DNA from 2 places in the Marinobacter sp. B-12 genome. Region 2 is predicted to be linked to the other one. Evidence: predicted binding sites of a transcription regulator. Region 2 holds the regulator's gene; the other holds the start of a gene.
What was found. Region 2 encodes LexA, which represses DNA repair genes until DNA is damaged. Its sites were predicted from a motif close to CTGTNTNNNNANACAG; they were not measured.
Positions count from the first base shown of each region.

Region 1: the regulator LexA is predicted to act here: its motif matches at 2,810-2,825, upstream of recN (DNA repair protein RecN).

Region 1 covers NZ_JBSXOB010000047.1:127,699-133,403, forward strand. Annotated here, with positions in the region: gene dnaK (molecular chaperone DnaK) at 1-1,912, opposite strand, end outside; gene grpE (nucleotide exchange factor GrpE) at 2,023-2,628, opposite strand; gene recN (DNA repair protein RecN) at 2,874-4,553, shown strand; gene fur (ferric iron uptake transcriptional regulator) at 4,659-5,069, opposite strand; gene AC13D2_RS08440 (outer membrane protein assembly factor BamE) at 5,192-5,518, shown strand; gene AC13D2_RS08445 (RnfH family protein) at 5,526-5,705, opposite strand, start outside.
Region 2 covers NZ_JBSXOB010000057.1:245,115-250,819, reverse strand. Annotated here, with positions in the region: gene AC13D2_RS12730 (DUF1329 domain-containing protein) at 1-1,251, opposite strand, end outside; gene AC13D2_RS12725 (DUF6586 family protein) at 1,509-1,985, shown strand; gene AC13D2_RS12720 (hypothetical protein) at 2,037-2,297, shown strand; gene AC13D2_RS12715 (cell division inhibitor SulA) at 2,301-2,789, opposite strand; gene lexA (transcriptional repressor LexA) at 2,877-3,485, opposite strand; gene AC13D2_RS12705 (amidoligase family protein) at 3,661-4,656, shown strand; gene AC13D2_RS12700 (gamma-glutamyl-gamma-aminobutyrate hydrolase family protein) at 4,649-5,413, shown strand; gene AC13D2_RS12695 (hypothetical protein) at 5,398-5,598, opposite strand; gene AC13D2_RS12690 (SIMPL domain-containing protein) at 5,611-5,705, shown strand, end outside.

The DNA of each region.
Region 1 (5,705 bases), on a different contig from region 2:
CGTCTTTGACTTCTTCAAACTCGGCATCAACGGCGTCGTCACTGGAACCGGACTGGGCGGCTTCTTCGCCTCCGGCCTGCTGAGCCTGTTCTGCCTGATCCGCATACATCTTCTGGGCCATTTCAGAAGACGCTTCCGTTAGCTTCTGGGTCTTGGCCTCGATGTCGTCCTTGTCGGAACCAGCCAGGGCTTCTTCCAACTCCTTGATAGCAGCCTCGATAGACTCCTTCTCACTGTCGGACACCTTGTCACCAGCATCGGTCAGGGTCTTACGCACGGTATGAACCATCGCGTCGCCCTGGTTGCGGGCCTGGACCAACTCTTCGAACTTGCGATCTTCGTCGGCGTTGGCTTCCGCGTCCTGAACCATCTTCTCAATTTCGTCGTCGTTCAGACCTGAAGACGCCTTGATGATGATGGACTGCTCTTTACCGGTCGCCTTGTCTTTGGCCGACACGTTCAGGATACCGTTGGCATCGATGTCGAAGGTGACTTCAATCTGCGGCGTGCCACGGGGCGCCGGCGGAATGTCCGCCAAGTCGAAGCGGCCCAGTGATTTGTTCTGTGTCGCCTGCTTCCGCTCACCCTGGACCACGTGAATGGTCACGGCGGTCTGGTTGTCATCCGCAGTGGAGAAAGTCTGCGACTTCTTGGTCGGGATGGTGGTGTTCTTGTCGATCAGTGGTGTCGCCACGCCACCCATGGTCTCAATACCCAGGGTCAGCGGGGTAACGTCCAGCAGCAGAACGTCTTTCACATCACCGGAAAGCACGGCCGCCTGGATCGCAGCACCCATGGCTACAGCTTCATCCGGGTTCACGTCTTTACGTGCTTCCTTACCGAAGAAGTTCTTCACTTTCTCCTGAACCATCGGCATGCGAGTCTGGCCACCGACCAGGATGACCTCATCGATTTCACCGATCTTGGCACCGGAATCTTCCAGCGCGGTACGGCAGGGCGCGAGACTGCGCTCAACCAGCTCTTCAACCAGTGACTCCAGCTTGGCACGGGTCACTTTCACGTTCATGTGCTTGGGACCGCTGGCATCCGCCGTTACGTACGGCAGATTCACGTCGGTCTGCTGGCTGCTGGACAGCTCAATCTTGGCCTTCTCGGCGGCCTCTTTCAGGCGCTGCATGGCCAGTGAGTCGCCACGCAGGTCGATGCCGCTGTCTTTCTTGAACTGATCGGCAAGATATTCGATCAGCTTCATGTCAAAGTCTTCGCCGCCCAGGAAGGTGTCGCCGTTGGTGGCCAGCACTTCAAACTGGTGCTCACCGTCAACATCGGCAATCTCGATGATGGAGATATCGAAGGTACCACCGCCCAGGTCGTAAACGGCTACCGTACGGTCACCGCTCTTCTTGTCCAGGCCATAGGCCAGAGCTGCTGCAGTCGGCTCGTTAATGATCCGCTTCACGTCCAGACCAGCGATTTTACCGGCGTCTTTGGTGGCCTGACGCTGGCTGTCGTTGAAGTAGGCCGGCACGGTGATAACGGCTTCAGTTACCTTCTCGCCCAGATAATCTTCCGCGGTTTTCTTCATCTTCTTGATGACTTCCGCAGACACCTGCGGCGGCGCCATCTTTTCGCCTTTCACTTCCACCCACGCATCGCCATTATCAGCCTTGGCGATTTTGTACGGCACCATCTTGATGTCTTTCTGAACCACATCGTCTTCGAAACGACGACCGATCAGACGCTTGATGGCATAGAGGGTATTGTTCGGGTTGGTGACCGCCTGGCGCTTGGCAGACTGGCCTACCAGCGTTTCGCCATCTTCGGTATACGCAATGATGGAAGGCGTGGTGCGGTCGCCCTCTGCGTTCTCGATAACCTTGACCTTGTCACCATCCATGATGGCAACACAGGAGTTTGTGGTTCCCAGGTCGATACCAATAATTTTACTCATGCAATTGCTCCAATTCGGTTGTTCAATTCAGTTCCGGCTGCCTTAAAAGTTGCCCCGGAGTACCGGTGCGCCGCCTGTTTACTGGCTATATTGGCGCGTTAATCTACTTTTCAAGCCTGCTCGTCGATTTTTGGTGCGTCATCGGCCTTGGCGACCACCACCATTGCGGGACGAACAAGGCGATCATTCAGGGTGTAGCCCTTCTGGACCACGGCCACGATACTGTTGGGCTCGGCATCAGGCGCCGGCACCATGGACATGGCCTCATGCTGCTGAGGGTCAAACGGCTCACCCACGGGGTTAAGCTGAACCACATTGAACTTGCCGAGACTGCCCATGAACAGATTGAGGGTCATCTCGACCCCTTCGCGTATCGAGGCCACCAGTTCGCCGGCATTTTCATGCCCCTCAGTGCTTTCAACCGCCTTTTCCAGGCTGTCAGCGACCGGCAGGAGCTCCTTCACAAACTTCTCCAGCGCGAATTTGTGGGCTTTCTCCACATCGATCTCAGCGCGGCGGCGAACATTCTGCATCTCCGCCTGGGAACGCAACATCTGCTCCTGAAACTCCTGCGCCTGGGCCTTCAGGGCCTCAATTTCGCTTTCCGGGCCGGCTTCGGCACTGCCTTCCGTCGCCGTTTCTTCTTCCGGAGCGGCTTCCACAGTGTCTTTCAACTCTTCTTCCACCTGTTCGTTACGATTCTCGTCAGCGCTCATGACTACTCCTGCTTGATCGTCGGCGGCCAGACGACCGGCCGGTTAACGTTTGGTTTCCGACCGCCAGAGGCCAGAAAAAACATGTTTGCGAACGGATATGGGGCCCGTATCGGATGTTTCAACCGTTGCGCGCCTCATTCATTCACAAATTGGCCAGCGATGTTTGCAAACTGGAAAAACCCTGTATATATTCACAGTTACTGTATGTAATCACAGTATTCAGGAATCGAGCGGAGGACCTCTGCATGCTCACACAGCTCACCGTTTCCAATTACGCCATTGCCGAGCGGGTCGAACTTCAGTTTGGAAAGGGCATGACGGCACTGACCGGAGAAACCGGTGCCGGTAAATCCATTGTCCTGGACGCCCTTGGCCTTGCCATGGGCGGGCGCGCCGACGCTGGCGCCGTACGCCATGGCGCCAAACGCGCCGACATCACCGCCACCTTCGACGTGTCCCGCATTGCCGAAGCCCGGCAATGGCTGGAAAATCATGAGCTCGACGACGACAACGAATGCATCCTGCGCCGAGTGATCAGCAAGGACGGCCGCTCTCGTGCCTACATCAACGGCCAGCCCTGCCCCCTCGCCCACCTGAAGGACCTAGGCAGCGCCCTGATGGACATCCACAGCCAGCATCAGCACCAGTCCCTGCTACGCAAGGAGACCCACCGCAAACTGCTGGACGAATTTGCCAACGCAGAAGAGCTGGGAGAACAAACCAGGGACGCCTGGAAGGCCTGGCACAAAACCCGCCAACGGCTGACCGAACGCCAGCAGAATGCCGATGAGGCAGAGGCCCGCCTGCAATTGCTGCGCTACCAGGTGGAAGAACTGGACCGCCTGGCACTGGAAGACGGAGAGCAGGAAGAACTGGAGAAGGAGCAGGAACAGCTCAGCCATGCCGACGCGGTACTACACAATAGCCATCAGGCGACCCTGCTTTGCACGGAAGACGAGAATAGCGCAGCGGATCTGGTGCGCCAGGCATTACAGCAACTGGAACAGTTGCCGGTGGCGGTACCGGCACTGACGGAAACCATCCAGATGCTGAACGAGGCCCAGATTCAGATCACCGAGGCTGGCGACAACCTGCGCCACTTTGTGGAAGATTACGACGCCGACCCAGCCCGACTGGCCGAAGTGGAAGAGCGCCTGAGTGCTATTTACCAGATGGCCCGCAAGCACCGAATCACACCGGAGACTCTCCCGGAATTCCACCAAAGCCTGAGCGCCGAGTTGGCGTCGCTGGACGACGGCGAAGGCAGCGTTGTGAAACTGGAAGCGGAGCTGGAAGAACAGAGAAGCCACTTCAATACACTGGCCACCGAGCTGTCGAATGCTCGCCAACAGGCTGCTGCCAACCTTGATCAGCGCATCGCGGAGGAGCTCGCCCAACTGAGCATGCCCGCGGTCCAGTTCGTCACCCATCTGAGCCGAAACAAGGGCGACGAGCCCGCACCTCATGGCCTGGAAGACATTGAATTCCTGGTCAGCGCCAACCCGGGCCAACCCGCACGCCCTCTAGCCAAAGTGGCCTCGGGCGGCGAACTCTCACGCATCAGCCTGGCCATTCAGGTGGTAGTTGCACAAACCTCCACCACACCAACACTGGTCTTTGATGAAGTGGATGTGGGCATTGGTGGCGGAACCGCCGAAGTGGTTGGCCGCCTGCTTCGCAGCCTGGGCAGCAATGGACAGGTTTTGTGCGTAACGCACCTTGCCCAGGTTGCAGCCCAGAGCCATCAGCACCTGTTCGTCAGCAAGTTTACGGAATCAGACGCCACTTACTCGAAGATTGAGTCACTGGACGACAATGGCAGGGTCAGCGAAGTGGCAAGAATGCTCGGTGGCGTGGATATGACCGAACACACCGTTGCCCACGCCCACGAAATGTTCACCAAAGGCCAGGCAACGCATCACTGAACAGCTTGATAGGTAAGCGTATTCCCCTCTCGATCCTGAGAGTTGTTGGGGCGGGCCAAAAACCCGCCCCTTTTTTTCTTTTTGCCCGGAACAAATACTGAATGATCAGGACTTGATGGGTTTGACGTAAAGAATCAGGCTGTGATCGACAATCTCATAACCTCGTTCTTTGGCAATCTTTTGCTGCCGCTCTTCAATCACATCATCGACGAACTCAATGACCTTACCAGTCTGAGTGCAGACCATGTGATCATGATGATCATCTCCAGCCATCTCAAATACGGCGTGACCACCCTCGAAGTTGTGGCGCAGAACCAGGCCAGCTGCCTCAAACTGAGTCAGCACCCGGTAGACGGTTGCCAGGCCCACGTCATCACCCTGTTCGAGGAGCTTTTTGTACACATCCTCGGCGCTGAGGTGATGCTCCTCGGAATTCTCCAGAATATTGAAGATCTTCACTCTTGGCAGAGTGACTTTAAGACCGACTTTTCGTAATTCGGTGTTTTCGGATGACATGTTACGATTCACTCTTTGGTGTGCCTCACGGCTTCCGGTATGATGAAGCCGCATGTTAACGGTCAGACCGTGTCACACCTGCCCCTGGCAGGCGATTTCAAGATAGAGGATTTCCCCCGGCGATGCAAAAGCTCACAGCTCTCATTCTAACTCTCATCATGGCTGGCTGTGTTTTCCCAGGCGTATACAAGATCAACGTACAACAGGGGAACATACTGACCGACGAAGAGCTGACATCACTGGCCGAAGGCATGTCCCGCAGCCAGGTCCACTCCCTGCTGGGGACACCGCTGATGACCAACCCCGCCGATCCGTCGCGGGAATACTACGTGTATACCTTCCAGCGCAGTGGTGGCGACATCAAGGAACAACGGGTCATCGTCTACTATGATAACGACCAGTATTCCCATTACGAAGCCCAACTGCTGGAAGAAACGCCCGCCTACTGAGCCGGCCTCAGCCCTTTTTCTTTGCCCGGTTGAGCCGGGCTTGCTTGGGATCGATCTGTAGCGGCCGGTACACTTCAACCCGGTCGCCGTCCCGTAATTCGTGGGCAGATGGGTTTTTGATCACCTTGCCGAAAACCCCCATATCGTCACTTTCCGGGTCGACCTCAGGAAATATGGCAACAATGCC
Region 2 (5,705 bases):
AGCGCTCAGATCGTAAGTCATCTCCATGGTAGTCCAGAATACCGGCTCACTGTAATAGCTGATATTGTGAGCTTCAGACACTCGCCAGAGCTGATCGTTGCCGTCGTACTCCTCCGTCGCAAGAATCTGCCAGCTATCTTCGTCGACGTAGAACACCCGACGGGAATAGATATGGCTGATACCAGTCCGCAGCTTCGCTTCGACAACCCATACCCGATGCAGCTCATATCGGGCCAACTCCTGGTTGATGTGCTGGGGCCGAATGACATCATCCGGCTGGACATCAGCGCCGTGAAGTTTGTAGGCATTGTAGGGGACGAAGATTTCCCGCTTGCCTTTTAACTCCCAGTCATACTGGTTCGGGGCGCCGTTGTACATGTCTTTCTGGTCCACTGAGCGCAGCGATGACGAGTTCGGAAGATCGGTTTCATAGGCCAGGTTCGGTGACCGGCGCAGTCGCCTTGAGCCGGCATCGTATCGCCAAGCCAGCCGGGGCGAGCGAATCTGGTCCAGGGTCTCATGAACCAGAGTGATGGTGCCCGCGAGACTGGATGGCGCGATAGTGTCTGTTTTCAGATAGAAAATCTTGTTATCAATATCGGCGAGATTTGTGCCACGGCGGCTGTAGGCGAAGAAATAATCGTACTGGTTAACAACCTGGTTATAGGAACCATTCACCTGGGGCGTCGCTGAAGAGCTACGGAACGAAAGCTCCTCGCCGCGATAGCGCAGGATGTGATTCCAGATCACCTCGAGGCCATTCTTCGGAATCGGGAAGGGGCTGGTCATAATGGTGTTACGTACACCGTTACCGTTGGCCAGAAGTTCCGCGCCGCGGGCATTTTCCCGGGACTTTTCGTACACATCTTCCGGGAAAGCCGCGCTTCGACGGGTCTGATACACCGGCATCACAAAGCCCGGGCCGTACTGCTCAAGCATGCGAACGTGTCCGTCGGTAAGCTTGTCACGGTACAGATCCACATTGTCGCCGGTGATAACAAACAAGGGCTCGTCGTCGGGGAACGGGTTAATTTCCACCTCTCCCTGCTCCCAATCAGCGGGCGGTTTGGTGAGTCCGCCCGTCCAAGCCGGAATGCTACCAGACGTATTGCCCTCTCGTTCGGCTCCAACCGGCGTCAGATCGCTGCCCAACCGCTCAACTTCGGATTCACTGACCTTTGCCAATGCAATTCCCGACAACCCAAACAATGCCACTGCACAACCTGCGATCCATTCCCATTGATTCCGCATTCCCTTCTACCTCCAAGGTAACCGATCAACCCATGTGTCATCCACGGTTTGGCATGTCCACGCAGGAAACAACAGGCGATCATATGTTATTCAATCGGGGCGCCTTTTTGCCAAATTCAAACAACCGTTTCAAGTGAATCTTTGTAGTTTCTTGTCAAAACCGCCAAACCAACGGGGGAGGAGAAATTCACAATGAAAAATGTTATAGTTGGCGATTAATTCATCGCACAGCAGTGGAACTGCCCTCAGGTACTACCATGGCGTCACAGTGGCACTCATTGGTTTCCCAGAAAATATTCCTGGCTCGCAACCTGTTGGGGCAACTGGAAAACAGCAACAGCGTTCCAGCGAAAGAAGCGCTGTTACAAGGCACCATTGAGCTGGGACTCAGAGCTCGAAAACTGGTGTTGGTAATGATCGCCAGGATGTATCAGCACCAACATAGCCAGCCTGATAGCCTTGAGGCACTGGGTGAGCTGATCGGAACCCACAGCCCGGAAATAGCCGAACTGAATCAGTTGGCCAGTGACGGGCGAAGTTGGTGGAATCACCTCGAACAACTTGAGCGGCATCAGGGCAATCCGCCGATGGCGCGAAAAACGGTCAGCAGTGAAAACGTGATTGCCGTTGCAGCTGACACCGGCCCGGATCGCTCAAAACAGGCCCTGGAAACCACTCTGGGCGCGATGAAACACTTTATCGATATCCTCGAGGATCGGCACAGCGAGTGGTAAAGAACCTCGTCGTTGTCGAAGCCAACGGGAATGAACTGAAAGGCTAGCTTAATGTCACCATCGTTTTTCGAAATCGTACAACTGAGCAACGGAGACTATGCGCTTCGTCGTATCGACGACGACAGTGCGCCGCTGGTGCAGATATCATTTTCGACGGAAGCCAGGGAGATGATGGAAGACCGGGACATGAACGTTGCCAAGGCTATGATTGCAGCCGGCATTGAAGCGGTCGGTAACGTTGCCCATGATATTGACTGGGAAGACGAAGAGCCGGACGCCCAGGACATCCGGCCCTCCTACACACTTCACTGACGATCAACGCTGGCGCAGCACCACACCATGGCTGTTACCCCGGGCCGAAGCTTGTTCCAGTGACGCGAGCGCTTCACGTCCGAGTTTGTGGGTCCACAAGACTACTGCGTGACAGGTGCCAGCGCTCAGCGCCCGCTCGGCAAGCTCCCCGGCCGGATAGTCTGGAGTGGACCTCAACACCAACAATTCGCCCGCAACGATGCCGCGCATGGTCTGCCACTTACTGACAAGGCTTTGGGGCGGATCAATCCAGGCTAACCAACGCTTTTCCTGATTCAACTGCGTGAGCATAGGCAGCAATAGCTGGAAGTTTTCAACCTGCCCTTCGGGCAGAATGATCTCTGTGACATTGCCTGCCGGTTTGGCTGGGCGGCTCCTGACAGCAGGCGCCCTGACAGTATCACGGCCGCTTATACCGGCAACCTCTGAAGCGACAAACCTGCCGCCTCCGTGAGCATAGGCCAGATTCTGATTAAAGCTGAGTTGTTCCATGATAAGCCTCACCTGCCGTTAAGCTGCGCCCGTGGTGTTCAACACCCAACGAAACACAGCCGGAATATGTCCTGACACCCTGGGGTATCAGTGAAGATCCGAGCGCCGTATGACACCGACCCCGAGCCCCTCAATGAAGAGTTCCTGTTCAGTCAGATCCACTTCTATGGGTTCGAATTCCTCGTTCTCGGCGATCAAGTACACTTTCGAGCCTTCCTTGCGGAACCGTTTGACCGTGACTTCCTCACCTACCCTCGCCACAACCACCTGGCCGTTGTGCACGTCGTGGGTGCGGTGCACCGCCAACAGGTCGCCGTCAAGGATGCCAATGTCCTTCATGCTCATGCCGCGTACCCTGAGCAAATAATCCGCCGAGGGCGAGAAAAATTCAGGCTGCAGGGTGCAATGGTCTTCGATATGCTCCTGGGCCAGTATGGGGCTACCGGCCGCCACCTGACCGATCACCGGCAAACCAAGATCAGCCTCTACATCGGGAAGACGTATTCCCCGGCTGGCTCCCGGCACCATCTCGATCGCGCCTTTTCGGGCCAGCGCCCGCAGATGTTCTTCTGCGGCATTGGCAGAACGGAATCCAAGTTCTGCGGCAATTTCCGCTCGGGTCGGCGGATACCCGGTCTCGTCAAGGTAGCGACGAATAATATCCAGTACCTGTGTCTGCCGTGCTGTCAGCTTCATTTAGGTTGCCCCGGTTAGTCCTGTTTTTATATACAGTGATTTGACTATATACAGTGTTTTATCCAGTGTAAACCCTGTAAACGCAATTTTCCTTAAGCTGGAGTGGGTGGCCGTCCACCGCGCCCTGGCGCAGGACTGTGTTAAAGTGATCACAACCAAATTAGGGGGCGCCTGAATGAGCAACAGATGTAGATTACCGGACATCCTCAAAACGGATGACGGCAAGGAACGCAGAGTTGGCGTTGAAATTGAGTTGTCCGGCCTCGGTTACGAAGATCTCGTATCCCTGTCCGCGAAACTGCTGGGAGGCACCGGAAAGTCTGTTGCGCGCTATGTTTCCGAAGTTGAAACAGAACTCGGCGACTTCACTATCGAACTGGACTCAGACCCGATAAAAGACCTTGATCTGGCAGACGAGCGTCTTCCCGAGTCCTTCAGGGAACTTGGCGGTCAGGCCATGAGTGTGATCGACGCTGCCGCCGAGAAGATCGTGCCCCTGGAGATAGTCAGCCCTCCGCTGGCTTTCAGCAACCTGGAACGCATAGAAACACTTTGCGATGAGCTGCGCAGAGCGGGTGCACTGGGCAGCCGGGAGGCGCTCTATTACGCCTTTGGTTTGCAATTGAACCCGGAGCTACCGGACCTCAGTGCCACAACGCTGGTTCGCTACCTACAGGCCTTCGCTGCTCTCTATGAATGGCTGAAGGCTCGCCACCAGATTGATTTCAGCCGTAAGCTGACCAGCTACATTGAGCCCTGGAGCAGCACCTACATTGACCTTCTGATTTCCGAGGATTATGCGCCGGACATGGAGCAATTGATGCGGGACTACCTGCATTACAACCCTACCCGGAACAAGGCTCTGGACCTTCTCCCGCTGTTCGCACACCTGAACAGCGATTTACTGGCAGAATACGTTGAGGATGAACGCATCAAAAGCCGACCAACACTGCATTACCGGCTGCCCGACTGCGACATTGACAACCCTGGCTGGCATTTTTCCACGGTGTGGAACGACTGGATTGTGCTGGAACAACTGGTAGCCAACGTTGACGATCTATCGATACTGGTTGCGGAGTTTCGCAACAGTCGCAAACTGAGTCTCCATAACCTGACCCACAGCTGGATAGACACGTCTGAACAGTGGCTTCGGTCCGGAAACTATGTCTGAAAGTCCGGTAGAAAAGCCAGAACATCCGGGCCTTACGATTGGCATCAGCGGCCCGGCACGCCGCAGTCTCGCCCACCGGCTAATCACCTTTGCACTGCGCTTCCATGGCGCGCGTACCCATTTTATCCGCCCGGGGTCAAAGGTCGACGTCTCGCTGCTCGATGGCCTGGTGCTCTCCGGTGGCACCCACGTGCATCCTTCACGGTACGGTCAGACACCCCAGGTGACCGCTCGGTATGACCTGCGCCGTGACGAAACCGATGTCCGCCTGCTGTCCCGTGCTGAAGAGCTGAACATCCCGGTACTGGGTATCTGCCGTGGTGCACAGTTCATCAATATTTTCCGCGGCGGGTCTCTATGCCAGAACGTGACGCCCCTGCGAGTAAACACCCGCCATCGCCCGTTACTGTTACCGCTGCAGACTGTACGGGTCGTCAGTGACAGCCGCCTGGGACAGGTGATGCGCAGCCCGGTCATTGGCGCGAACCGCATCCACAGCCAGAGCATCAAAAAACTGGGCACGGATCTACGCGTTGTCGCCGTGGACAACGACTCGTTTGTGCAAGCGATCGAGAATACACGTGGGCAATGGTTGATGGGCATCCAGTGGCACCCGGAATATCTGCTTTATCACGGCGGCCATCGGCGGATTTTCAGCCATTTCGTACAGGCTGCGGAGGACAGGAAACTGGTTCGGCTGGATGAACCTGTCGAAGCCGGGGAAGACGATGGGTATGTGGCTCAAAACGGCAGGTAACGCTGCAACACGGCCTTGATCTCACGAATTTCCCGAGCGTCGTCGGGCAGCGCCGTCAAATAACGGGCCGCCCACTCTTTCAGTTGCTCGCGGGTGGTCACATAATGGGGGTCGCTCCCGGTCAGCCTGAACAGGATATCGCGCTCCCGGGGCGTCAACCTGACCTGATTCTCGTGCAATAACATGGAGATCCAACTATGTTCCACAACGTCCATCGATACCTGCTGGCCTCCACGGCCCTGATCGTGTTTCCCCTGGGCGCATCAGCAGCAGAAGTCAGCCTGAGCGGTCA